Regions from separate parts of the Burkholderia lata genome, predicted to be linked through region 2. Evidence: predicted binding sites of a transcription regulator. Region 2 holds the regulator's gene; each other region holds the start of a gene.
What was found. Region 2 encodes FliA, which starts transcription of late flagellar genes. Its sites were predicted from a motif close to CTAAAGTTTNNNNNNNNNNNGCCGNTA; they were not measured.
Positions count from the first base shown of each region.

Region 1: a site for FliA is predicted at 2,592-2,618, ahead of fliS (flagellar export chaperone FliS). Genes of this name have one in related genera too.
Region 3: a site for FliA is predicted at 1,420-1,446, ahead of flgK (flagellar hook-associated protein FlgK). Genes of this name have one in related genera too.

Region 1 covers NC_007510.1:3,578,063-3,582,377, reverse strand. The annotation lists gene fliG (flagellar motor switch protein FliG) at 1-150, opposite strand, end outside; gene fliF (flagellar basal-body MS-ring/collar protein FliF) at 140-1,903, opposite strand; gene fliE (flagellar hook-basal body complex protein FliE) at 2,153-2,497, shown strand; gene fliS (flagellar export chaperone FliS) at 2,693-3,127, shown strand; gene BCEP18194_RS22205 (flagellar protein FliT) at 3,124-3,456, shown strand; gene BCEP18194_RS22200 (flagellar hook-length control protein FliK) at 3,587-4,315, shown strand, end outside.
Region 2 covers NC_007510.1:230,796-235,110, forward strand. The annotation lists gene flhF (flagellar biosynthesis protein FlhF) at 1-1,316, shown strand, start outside; gene BCEP18194_RS06920 (flagellar biosynthesis protein FlhG) at 1,309-2,127, shown strand; gene BCEP18194_RS06925 (RNA polymerase sigma factor FliA) at 2,150-2,884, shown strand; S-adenosyl-L-homocysteine riboswitch at 2,993-3,109, shown strand; gene ahcY (adenosylhomocysteinase) at 3,142-4,315, shown strand, end outside.
Region 3 covers NC_007510.1:3,526,305-3,530,619, reverse strand. The annotation lists gene flgJ (flagellar assembly peptidoglycan hydrolase FlgJ) at 1-333, shown strand, start outside; gene BCEP18194_RS21965 (flagellar brake protein) at 552-1,307, shown strand; gene flgK (flagellar hook-associated protein FlgK) at 1,505-3,487, shown strand; gene flgL (flagellar hook-associated protein FlgL) at 3,510-4,315, shown strand, end outside.

The DNA.
Region 1 (4,315 bases), 350 kb from region 2:
CTGCTCGCGCGTGACGTTCTTCAGCGCGGCCATCGCGGCGCCGATCTTCTGGACCTCGCGCGGCGCGAGGAACTTGAATACCTGCGCGGCCTCTTCCTCGCCGATCGACATCAGCAGGAGCGCGCTCTTGGTCAAGCCTTCAGCGTTCATCGGACACCCAGTTCTTCACGACGGTGGCGACGATCTTCGGATCCTGGCGGGCGATCGTGCGCGCGTAGTCGAGGTTGCGTTCGTAACGGTTCTTTTCGCTTTCGAACCCGAGCAGCAGCGCGTCGGGCTCCTCGGACTTCTCCGGTCCCGGCAGGCCGTCGAGCGCGACGGAATCTTCCGGTGCCGCGAGCGCCGGTGCGACCGGCTCGGGCGGCGGGAACGCACGGCGCATCGCCGGGCGCACGAACATGAAGTAGAGCGCCGCGGCGGCCGCAGCGATGCCGAGCCACTTCGCCGCTTCCTTCGCCATCGCGATCATGTCCGGCTGGCGCCACCACGGCAGGTCGGCGTACGGGTCGCTCACGGTCGAGAACGCGCTGTTCACGACGTTCACCGAGTCGCCGCGCTTCTCGTCGTAGCCCATCGCATCCTTCACGAGCTGTTCGACCTGCGCGAGCTTCGCGGGCGGCAGCGGCTGCATCGTCACGTGGCCCTTCGCGTCGGCGACCGGCTGGTAGTTGACGACGACCGCGACCGACAGCCGCTTCACGCTGCCCATCGGCTGCTCGAGATGGCGGATCGTCTTGTCGACTTCGTAGTTGGTCGTCTGGTCCTTGCGGTCGCTCACCGGGGTTGTCTGCGGCGCGTTCTGGCCGTTGCCGGCGACGATCGGCGCGGAAGCCGGTTGCGGCGGCGTGTTCGACAGCGCGCCCGGCACGCCCGACGCGCCGCCCTGCGCGAGTTCGGTCGCGCTGCTGGTCTGCTGGCTGCGGATCGCGGATTGCTGCGGATTGCCGTTCGGGCCGTAGCTTTCCGACGTCTGCTCGATCTTCGAGAAATCGAGGTCCGCGCTGACCTGCGAGCGCGCGTTGCCCGTGCCGAAGATCGGCGCGAGGATCGCGTCGATGCGCTTCTGCGTGTTGTGCTCGACCTGCTGTACATACTTGAGCTGGCTCGCGTCGAGGCCGGATGCCGACGCGGTCTGGGTCAGCAGGTTGCCGTCCTGGTCGACGATCGTCACGTTCTTCGCGGGCATGTCGGGCACGCCGGACGACACCATCCGCGTGATTGCCTGAACCTGGCCCTCGTCGAGCACGCGGCCCGGGTAGAGGTCGACGAACACCGACGCGCTCGGCGCTTCCTTGTCGCGCACGAACACCGACGGTTTCGGGATCGCGAGATGCACGCGCGCGCCGCGCACGGCGTTGATCGATTCGATGGTGCGCTGCAGCTCGCCTTCGAGCGCGCGCTGGTAGTTGATCTGCTCGGCGAACTGGCTGATGCCGAATTTCTGGTTGTCCATCAGCTCGAAGCCGACCGAGCCGCCTTTCGGCAGCCCCATCGCGGCGAGCTTCAGGCGCGTTTCATGCACCTGGTTCGACGGCACGAGGATCGCGCCGCCGGCATCGGCGAACTTGTAGGGAACGTTTGCCTGCTGGAGCGCGGCAATGATTGCGCCGCCGTCGCGATCCGACAGGTTGCTGTACAGCACGCGGTAGTCGGGCGCACGGCTCCACAGCACGAGCGCGGTGATGACGGCGACCGCGAATGCGACGGCGATCAGGAACGGCAGCTTCGGGTTGCCCTTCATCCGCGAGATGCCGGGGATGCGTTCCGCGAAGCCGCCAAGCCCGAAGTCCGCGCCTGCGCCACCCGCGCCCGGCAACGCGGCGGCCGCGGCGGCGCCGGGCGCCGGGCTGGCGAGGCCCGCGCGGGCGTCTGGGTTGATCAGCGAGTTGGCCTGCGAATCCATGCGTCGAGTTTCTCCGGAGCGGGACGACTGAGCTCGCTCGGACGAGCGGGCGGACAATGACACGATGCGATTATCGTGACCCGGGCCGTACTCCGATCGACCGAAAAGAGCGGGGTTTCCCCCGTACTTTCTCGGCTTTGACGCGCGTCACGCTGCTATCCTTTTTCGGAATCCGGCATGGCGCGCGTGGTGCGGCGCCGGCGGATCTCCCGGTGCGTCCGGGTCTCTTCTCTCAGTTTCGGGGACAGCATGACGGCGAACGTCAGCGGAATCGGTTCGGTGTTGCAACAGATGCAGTCGATGGCCGCGCAGGCGTCCGGCGGCGTCGCGAGCCCGACGGCGGCACTGGCCGGCTCGGGCGCGGCGACGGCCAGCACGTTCGCCAGCGCGATGAAGGCGTCGCTCGACAAGATCAGCGGCGACCAGCAGCACGCGCTCGGCGAGGCGCAGGCGTTCGAGGTCGGCGCGCCGAACGTGTCGCTGAACGACGTGATGGTCGACATGCAGAAAGCCAACATCGGCTTCCAGTTCGGGCTCCAGGTCCGCAACAAGCTAGTGAGCGCTTACAACGACATCATGCAGATGTCGGTGTGATAAGGGCGGCTATGCGGGGAAAGCTGTCCGTGGACGGCCATCCGGGCGGGTCTGCGGACCGGCCCTTCTGCGCCAGGCGGCACGCTCCGCTTGCCTAAAGCTTTCCAAATCCCTTCCGATAACTCCGGTGAAGGCCGCGTCGTGCGATGCACGGCCGCGGTTCCCGTATAGCCAAGGCATAACAAGGAGAAGCGCATGTTTTCCCCAGGGCACGCTGGAGCCAGTGCGTACGCGCGTGTCGGCGTCGAGACGGGGGTGATGGGCGCCTCCCCGCACCGGTTGATCGCGATGCTGTACCAGGGCGCGCGGCAGGCGATTGCGCTGGCGCGCCTGCATTTGCAGCAGGGCAATGTGTCCGCGCGCGGCGAAGCGATCGGCAAGGCGATCCGGATCGTCGACAGCGGGCTGAAGGCGTCGCTGAACCTCGACGCGGGCGGCGAGATCGCCGAGCGGCTGGACGCGCTGTATGCGTATATCGGCCGGCGTCTGCTCGAAGCGAATGCTCAGGCGAGCGACGCGATGCTGGTCGAAGTCGACGGGCTGCTCGCGACGCTCGAGGAAGCATGGACGGGGATCGCCCCGGAAGTCGCGCGGATGGCCGCGCAACAGGCAGTGGAAGCATCACGATGAATCGCAAGGCCGAATACTTCGAACGTTACGAGGCGCTCGCCGCCGTGTCGGGCCGAATGCTGGGCGCCGCCCGCAGCGCCGACTGGAGCGCGTTGCCGGGGTTGCAGGCCGAATTCATGCGGTTGGTCGACGGGCTGAAGGAAGCCGATCCGGGCGTCGTGCTCGACGAATCGGATCTCGGCCGCAAGCTCGACCTGATCCGCCGCATCCTGGCCGACGACGCCGCGATTCGCGATCTCGCGAGCCCGGACGTCGCGCGGCTGTCCGCGCTGTTCGAGGCGCGGCGCTCGACCAAGGTATTGACCGATCTCTACCGCGCGCGCGGGTAGGGCCCGTTTCCGGGGAAACGGGCGCGGGAGCGCACGAATCCGCTGTGGCAGGCGCGCAGTTCCCGCGGGCGGCACCAATGTGCCGTTCCCGGATTCGCAACGATGTGGCTGAGATAAGCAGGCTCCGATCATGACCGGTATCGACTCCGTTGCGGCCGCGCTGCTGGCGAGCCGCCTCGACAGCTTGCTGACCGGCACCGTGTCGGCGCCCGCCGGCGGCGGCGCGACCTCGCAGGTCGGCACGCCGGGCACCGGCGCGTCGTCCACGCCTTCGGCCGGCAGCCCGCCTGCTGCGCCGCCCGCTTCCACCCAGACTGCGCTATCCGATGTCGGGCGCGTGCTCGACGCGATTTCGCGCGTGGGCGGCGACTCGACGCCGGCCATTGCCGGGCGCGCGCCGCTGCTGGCCGACCCCACCGTGCTGCTGACCGACACGGCTGCGCCGGCCGCTTCCAATCTTGCTGCGTCTTCCACGCCGGCTTCCGCTGCTGCGTCGTCGGCTGCTGCGGCGCGCGAAGCGGCTGCGACTTTGCCGGTCGCGGCGCTGCGCGCAGCGCTCGCCCAGGCGGTGAGCGAAAGCGGCCTTTTCTACGAATCCCATCTCGCGCAGTGGCTGGCCGGCCAGCGTCCGCTCGCGGCGCTGATGCGCGAGCCGCAGGCGCGCCTCGCGGCCGCGCTCGCGCCGGCCGATCCGGACGCCGCACAGCACGGCTCGACCGACCTGCTCGACGAGCTGCTCGCGCAGCGCCCGTCTTTGCCGGCGGCCGCGCGGGCAACGGCGCAGCCGGGCACGCCGGCCCAGGGCGGCGCGTCGGCTCGCGATCCTGCGCAGGCGTTGCCGGCAGTCACGCGGCAGGGC
Region 2 (4,315 bases):
CTTCCGAACCCGCACCGTGGCTGGTCGAGCACGCGAAGCGCCTGACGCAGCAGCGCGATGCGCTGATGGCGCGTGCGCAGGCAACGCCCGCCGCGCCGCAGGCGAGCGTGCCGGCCCCGCAGGCCGCCGCGAGCGCGACGCCGCCCGAGTGGGCACGCGACATCGTGCGCGACGCCGAACGCCGGATGCCGGCCGCCGCCACCCGCGCGCCCGACACGAACGCGAACGCGAACGCCGCGTATGCCGCGAAGGCGGCCGAGCGCACGCGCGTGTCCGCCGACGCCGCCGCCGCGGTGGCCGACGCCGTGAAGTCGCGCATCGAGCGGATCGTCAACGATACGGTGATGCAGGAGCTCGGCGAGCTGCGCGGGATGATGGAAGAGCAGTTCGACAGCCTGATGTGGCACGACCGCCAGCGTCGCAGCGCCGTGCATGGCGCGCTGACGAAGCACCTGTTCGCGGCCGGTTTCTCCGCGCAGCTCGTGCGGATGCTGGTCGACAACATGCCGGCCGGCGACGGCGCGCAGACCTTCGAACAGGCCACCGAATGGGCGCAGTCGGTGCTTGCGTCGAACCTGCCGGTGCTCGAAAGTGAAGATGCGCTGATGGAGCGCGGCGGCGTGTTCGCGCTGATGGGGCCGACGGGCGTCGGCAAGACGACCACCACCGCGAAGCTCGCTGCGCGCTGCGTGATGCGCTTCGGCGCGAGCAAGGTCGCGCTGCTGACCACCGACAGCTACCGGATCGGCGGCCACGAGCAGCTGCGCATTTTCGGCAAGATCCTCGGCGTGCCCGTGCACGCGGTGAAGGATGCGGGCGACCTCGCACTGGCGCTGTCCGAGCTGCGCAACAAGCACATCGTGCTGATCGACACGATCGGCATGAGCCAGCGCGACCGCGCGGTGTCCGACCAGATCGCGATGCTGCACGGTGCGAACGCGCCGGTTCAGCGCCTGCTGCTGCTCAACGCGACGAGCCACGGCGACACGCTCAACGAAGTCGTGCAGGCGTACCGCAGCGCGGGCGAGCATCCGGACCTGGCCGGCTGCATCCTCACGAAGCTCGACGAGGCGACCCACCTCGGCGGCGTGCTCGACACGGTGATCCGCTACAAGCTGCCGATCCATTACGTGTCGACCGGCCAGAAGGTGCCGGAGAACCTGTACGTCGCCTCGACCAAATTCCTGCTGAAGAGCGCGTTCTGTGTACCGCGCGACGGCTCGCCCTTCGTGCCGCAAGACGAGGACATGCCGACGCTGCTTTCCGCACTGACCGCACGTTCCACCGCCGAGCTGCACGAGGTGCGATTTGGATAAACGAATCATCGATCAGGCCGAAGGGCTGCGGCGCCTGCTGGCCGGGCGCGCATCGCGCATCGTCGCGGTGACGGGCGGGCCGGCGGGTGTCGGCTGCACGTCCACCGTGGTGAGCCTCGCGGCGGCGCTCGCGTCGCTCGGCAAGGATGTGCTCGTCGTCGACGAGCGAGCCGACGTGCATTCGGCCAGCGCGACGCTGGCGGGCGCGTGGCTGCGTGACGGCGAACGCACGCGGGTCGCGGCCGGCTTCAGCCTGTGCGCCGCCGCGCGGCTCGCACGCACCGGCTACACCGATGCACAACTGAGCGATTTCATCGACGGGCCGGCCGACATCGTCCTCGTCGACGCGCAGATCGGCGCCGACGGTTCGTTCTCGGCGCTCGCACGCGAAGCGCACGACGTGCTGGTCGTCACGCGGGTCGCCGCGCAGGCGATCACCGAGGCGTATGCGTGCATGAAGCGGCTGCATTTCGCGCATGCGTTCGCGCAGTTCCGCGTGCTGACCAATCACGTCGGCAGCCATGCCGACGCGAAGGTCGCGTTCGACAACCTCGCGGGCGTTGCGAGCCGCTACCTGACGGTGTCGATCGCCGACGCGGGCTGCGTGAGCGCCGATCCGCTCGTCGAACACGCACGCGAGCTGATGCGTGTGGTGGTCGATGCGTTCCCGTCGTCGGCCGCCGCGCGCGACTACCGGCAGATTGCCGCCGACCTGCTGTATTGGCCGATGCGCCCGCGTTCGGGTGCGGGCCGCGCCGTGCACGCGGGCGGCAAGCCGTCGTATGAGGCGGGCGCGGCACACGCCGCGTGAACGCCACCGGAAGGAGAGAGCCATGATGTACAACGCTCAAGGAAAGATGTCCCAGGCCGACGTGCTCGCGCAATATGCGCCGCTCGTGCGACGCCTCGGGCTGCAGCTCGTCGCGAAGATGCCGGCGAGCGTCGACCTCGACGACCTGATTCAGGCCGGCATGATCGGCCTGATGGACGCGGCCGGCCGCTACAAGGAAGACCAGGGCGCGCAGTTCGAGACTTACGCGACCCAGCGTATCCGCGGCGCGATGCTCGACGAGCTGCGCAGCAACGACTGGCTGCCGCGCAGCCTGCGCAAGACGTCGCGCGAGGTCGAGCACGCGGTGCACCAGGTCGAGCAGAATCTCGGCCGCTCGGCGAGCGAGACCGAGATCGCGCAGCACCTGAACATGCCGCTCGACGAGTACCAGGGGATGCTGCAGGACCTGCACGGCAGCCAACTGATCTATTACGAGGATTTCGACCGCGCGGCCGACGACGAGCCGTTCCTCGACCGCTACCGCGTCGATCACGCCGATCCGCTGTCCGCGCTGCTCGACGAGCACCTGCGCGAAGCGCTCGTCGAGGCGATCGAGCGGCTGCCGGAGCGCGAGAAGCTGCTGATGTCGCTGTACTACGAACGGGGTCTGAATCTGCGCGAGATCGGCGCGGTGCTCGAAGTGAGCGAATCGCGCGTGTGCCAGCTGCACAGCCAGGCCGTCGCGCGCCTGCGCGCGCGGCTGCGCGAACAGGCGTGGGTCGGCGCGGAGTCCTGACCCTTTCTTGACGGCTGCACGCGCCGACGCCGCGCGCTTGCGCCGTCGGCGCGCAGTCGTGCGCCGTGCTTGCGCATTCTGCGCGCCGATTTGCTACAATCCTCTCCGCTTTCCGAGGAGCGTTGCGACGGACCACTCTGCGTCCGCCAGGCTCGGAAGGCTTCACCAAGCAGCTTGTGCGGCACAACCGCGTCGGCCCCGCTTCCTGAACGGCGCTCACGTCACCAATCTAGAAACTTTTTAGAAAGGAGGGCGTGATGAACGCCATTATCGATTCCAAAGCTTCCAACGATTACGTCGTCGCCGACATGGCGCTGGCCGGCTGGGGCCGCAAGGAACTGAACATCGCCGAGACCGAAATGCCGGGCCTCGTGCAGATCCGTGACGAATACAAGGCACAGCAGCCGCTGAAGGGCGCGCGCATTGCCGGTTCGCTGCACATGACGATCCAGACGGGCGTGCTGATCGAGACGCTGAAGGCGCTCGGCGCGGACGTCCGCTGGGCCTCGTGCAACATCTTCTCGACGCAGGACCACGCCGCTGCCGCGATCGTCGAAGCCGGCACGCCGGTGTTCGCGTTCAAGGGCGAATCGCTCGACGAATACTGGGAATTCTCGCACCGCATCTTCGAATGGCCGAACGGCGAATTCGCGAACATGATCCTGGACGACGGCGGCGACGCAACGCTGCTGCTGATCCTCGGCGCGAAGGCCGAGAAGGACCGTTCGGTGATCGCGAAGCCGACCAACGAGGAAGAAGTCGCGCTGTACAAGTCGATCGCGCAGCACCTCGACGCGGACCCGACCTGGTACTCGACGCGCCTCGCGCACATCAAGGGCGTGACCGAAGAAACCACGACCGGCGTGCACCGCCTGTACCAGATGGAAAAGGACGGCCGCCTGCCGTTCCCGGCGTTCAACGTGAACGATTCGGTCACGAAGTCGAAGTTCGACAACCTGTACGGCTGCCGTGAATCGCTGGTCGACGGCATCAAGCGCGCGACCGACGTGATGATCGCGGGCAAGGTCGCGGTCGTCGCGGGCTACGGCGACGTGGGCAAGGGCTGCGCGCAATCGCTGCGCGGCCTGGGCGCCACCGTGTGGGTCACCGAAATCGACCCGATCTGCGCACTGCAGGCGGCGATGGAAGGCTACCGCGTCGTGACGATGGAATACGCAGCCGACAAGGCCGACATCTTCGTGACGGCCACGGGCAACTTCCACGTGATCGGCCACGATCACATGAAGGCGATGCGCCACAACGCGATCGTCTGCAACATCGGTCACTTCGACTCGGAAATCGACGTCGCGTCGACCCGCCAGTACCAGTGGGAAAACATCAAGCCGCAGGTCGACCACATCATCTTCCCGGACGGCAAGCGCGTGATCCTGCTGGCGGAAGGCCGCCTCGTGAACCTCGGCTGCGCGACCG
Region 3 (4,315 bases), 400 kb from region 2:
CGCGAGATCCGCGCGGGCGACGGTTCGACGAGCTACAACGTGTTCGGCATCAAGGCGACCAAGGGCTGGACCGGTCGCACGGTGTCGGCGCTGACCACGGAGTACGTGAACGGCACGCCGCGCCGCGTGGTCGCGAAATTCCGTGCGTACGATTCGTACGAGCACGCGATGACCGATTACGCGAACCTGCTGAAGAACAACCCGCGCTACTCGGGCGTGCTGAGCGCGAGCCGCAGCGTCGAAGGCTTCGCGCACGGGATGCAGAAGGCCGGCTACGCGACCGACCCGAACTACGCGAAGAAGCTGATTTCGATCATGCAGCAGATCGGCTGACCGGCCCGCCGGCGACCGCCGTTGTACCCTCTGGACCGCGCCCGGCAGCCCGCCGCGCGCGGTTTCAACGTTTGCGCGAAAAAAATCCCCAATTCGATCTAAACTTTCGGTCAGCACTGCCGCTAAGTGTGAGAGACCTGCGACCGGGCCCCCGTTCTGGCCCGGTTTTATTGCGCACCGGTTGCCCGGGCGCCCATGACAAGAAAGACCGGCTAGCCATGAATATCGAAACGTCGACGGACCCCAGCCTGGATGCAGGCCACTCCGGGCCCGACTATGCCCGCCGCAATCCGCTGGAAATCGGCGTGCAGCTGCGCAACCTCGTCAATCGCGGCGATTTCCTGACCGTCCAGTACCCGGGTGGCCAGCTTGTCACGCGCCTGCTCGAGGTGGATGTCGGCGCGCGGACGTTCACGTTCGACTGGGGTGCGCTATCCGAGCAGAACGCCAGCATCCTCGGCGCGTCGCACTGCACGTTCGCGGCCGCGCCGGAGGGCGTGCGGGTCGAATTCTCCACGGGCACGCCGCGCGAGACGCGCTACGAGGGGCTGCCCGCGTTCGTCGCCGATTTCCCCGACGTGCTGATGTGCATCCAGCGTCGCGAGTATTTCCGCGTCGATGCGCCGATCGTCGATCCGTTCCTGTGCCGCGGCAAGCTGCCGGACGGCGAGAGCTTCTTGTTCGAAGTGCATAACCTGTCGCTCGGCGGCGTGGGGCTGCGCACGGCCGACGAACGCGTCGAGGCGCTCGAGGTCGGCACGACGCTGCCCGACGTCGAGCTCGAGTTGACCGGCCACGGCAAGCTGTCGCTCGACCTGCAGCTCGTGTCGCAGCGTTCGACGCAGATGCCGAACGGGTCGCGACGCTACCAGCTCGGCTTCCGCTACATGTCGCTGCCGGGCAGCGCGGAAAACACGCTGCAGCGGCTGATCACGCAGCTCGAAATGAAGCGCCGCTCGCTCGCGCGGGCCTGACGCGCAAGCGGCGGCCGGCCCCGCCCGGGGCGGCCCGCACGGCGTTTGCGGCACCCTCGGCCGCACGCTTGAACCGGCGACGCGCGAGTGTGCGTCGCACGTGCATTTTTTCCTCAATTTTTTCGATTGGCGGCCGTTATACCGGGAGTCACGCAACCCGGCGGCCGCGACGTGCGGTCGGCTCATCAGGATCGCGCATGTCCAACACACTCATGAACCTCGGCGTCAGCGGCCTGAATGCCGCGCTCTGGGGCCTCACGACGACCGGCAACAACATCAGCAACGCGGCGACGCCCGGCTATTCGGTCCAGCGGCCCGTGTATGCGGAAGCGAGCAGCCAATACTCGGGCAGCGGTTACATGCCGCAAGGCGTGAACACCGTCACCGTGCAGCGGCAGTACAGCCAGTACCTGAGCGACCAGCTGAACACCGCGCAGACGCAGGGCGGTGCGCTGTCGACGTGGTACACGCTCGTCGCGCAGCTGAACAACTACATCGGCAGCCCGACGGCGGGGATCTCGACCGGGATCACGAGCTACTTCACCGGGCTGCAGAACGTCGCGAACAACGCGTCCGACCCGTCGGTGCGACAGACCGCGATCAGCAACGCGCAGACGCTGGCCAACCAGCTCAACGCGGCCGGCCAGCAGTACGACGCGCTGCGCCAGAGCGTGAACACGCAGCTCACCAGCACCGTGTCGCAGATCAACACGTACACCGCGCAGATCGCGCAGCTGAACCAGCAGATCGCAGCGGCGAGCAGCCAAGGGCAGCCGCCGAACCAGCTGCTGGACCAGCGCGACCTCGCGGTGTCGAACCTGTCGGGCCTGACCGGTATCCAGGTCGTGCGCAACGACAGCGGTTACAGCGTGTTCATGTCGGGTGGCCAACCGCTCGTCGTCGCCGACAAGAGCTACCAGCTTGCGGCCGTCACGTCGCCGTCGGATCCGAGCGAACTGACCGTCGTGTCGCAGGGGATCGCCGGCGCGAAGCCGCAGGGGCCGAACCAGCCGTTGCCCGATTCGTCGCTGTCGGGCGGCACGCTCGGCGGCCTGCTCGCGTTCCGCAGCCAGACGCTCGACCCCGCGCAGGCTCAGCTCGGCGCGATCGCGACCAGCTTCGCCGCGCAGGTCAACGCGCAGAACGCGCTCGGCATCGACCTGTCGGGCAACAAGGGCGGCAACCTGTTCACGACGCCGTCGCCGACCGTGTACGCGAACCAGGGCAATACCGGCAACGCGTCGCTGTCCGTGTCGTTCGCGAACGCGTCGCAGCCGACGACGAGCGACTACACGCTGTCCTTCGACGGCGCGAACTATACGCTGACCGACCGCGCGAGCGGCGCGGTGGTCGACCAGAAGGCGGGGCCGATGCCGGTTTCGCTCGGCGGGCTGAATTTCTCGATCCCGTCGGGCTCGATGAGTGCCGGTGACAAGTTCACCGTGCTGCCGACGCGCGGCGCGCTGAACGGCTTCGGCCTCGCCACGACGAGCGCGTTGGCGATCGCGGCAGCCTCGCCGGCGGTCACGTCGGCGGCGAGCACCAACACCGGCACGGGCAAGATCACGCTGGGCGGCGTCACCTCGGGCTATCAAGTGCCGACGACCAAGCTGACCTATGACGCGACGGCGAAGACTTTGACGGGGTTCCCGGTCGGCACCACGGTGACGATCGGCACCACGCCGCCGACGTCGGTCACGATCAACAACCCGACGGACACCGTCCCGTACGATCCGGCGGCCGGCGCGACGATGACGATGTCGGGAACGGCCGCGGGCGCGCTCAACGGCGTGAGCGTCACGCTGTCCGGCGCACCGGCGACCGGCGACTCGTTCACGATCGGGCCGTATGCGGGCGGCACCAGCGACGGCTCCAACGCGCTCGCGCTGTCGAAGCTGGTCAACGCGAAGGCGTTCGGCAACGGCACGACGACGCTCACGGGCGCGTATGCGAGCTACGTGAACGGCATCGGCAACACGACGACCCAGCTGAAATCGTCGAGCGCCGCGCAGACCGGGCTGATCGGCCAGATCACCGAGGCGCAGCAGTCGGTGTCGGGCGTGAGCACCAACGAGGAAGCGGCCAACCTGATGCAGTACCAGCAGTTCTACCAGGCGAACGCGAAGGTGATCCAGACGGCGGCGACGCTGTTCCAGACCGTGCTCGGCCTGTTCAATTGACCGGATTCGAGGGATAGAAGCGATGCGGATTTCCAGCGCCCAGTTCTTCCAGCTGAACGTTTCACAAATGAACGATCAGCAGGCCCAGCTTGCGCAGCTGTATCAACAGATCTCGAGTGGCGTGAGCTTGCAGACGGCGGCGGACAACCCGGCGGGCGCGGCGCAGGCCGTGCAGCTGTCGATGGCGTCGGCGACGCTGTCGCAGTACGCGACCAACCAGAACGCGGCGCTCGCGTCACTGCAGGCCGAGGACCAGACGCTGCAGAACGTGAGCACCGTGCTGACGAACACGCAGTCGCTGCTCGTGCGCGCCGGCGACGGTTCGATGTCCGACAGCGACCGCTCGGCGCTCGCAACGCAGCTGCAGGGTTACCGCGACCAGTTGATGACGCTCGCGAACACCAACGACGGCGCGGGCAACTACCTGTTCGCCGGCACGAAGAATTCGGCGGCGCCGTTTTCGACGACGCCGAGCGGCAGCGTTGCCTATGTCGGCGACACCGGCACGCGCCAGGTGCAGATCACCGATTCGAGCACCGTGTCGCAGGGCGACACGGGCGCGGCCGTCTTCATGTCGGTGCCGGCGATCGGCAGCTCGCCGGTGCCGTCGGCCCGCGCGGGCAACACGGGCACCGGCACGATCGGCGCGGTCACGGTGACGAACCCGTCGATCGCGACGAACGGCCATCAGTTCTCGATCACATTTGGCGGCACGGCCGCCGCGCCGACCTACACCGTGACCGACAACTCGGTCAGCCCGCCAACCACTACGCCGGCGCAGGCCTATTCGTCGGGCTCGGCGATCTCGCTCGGCAGCGGCATGACCGT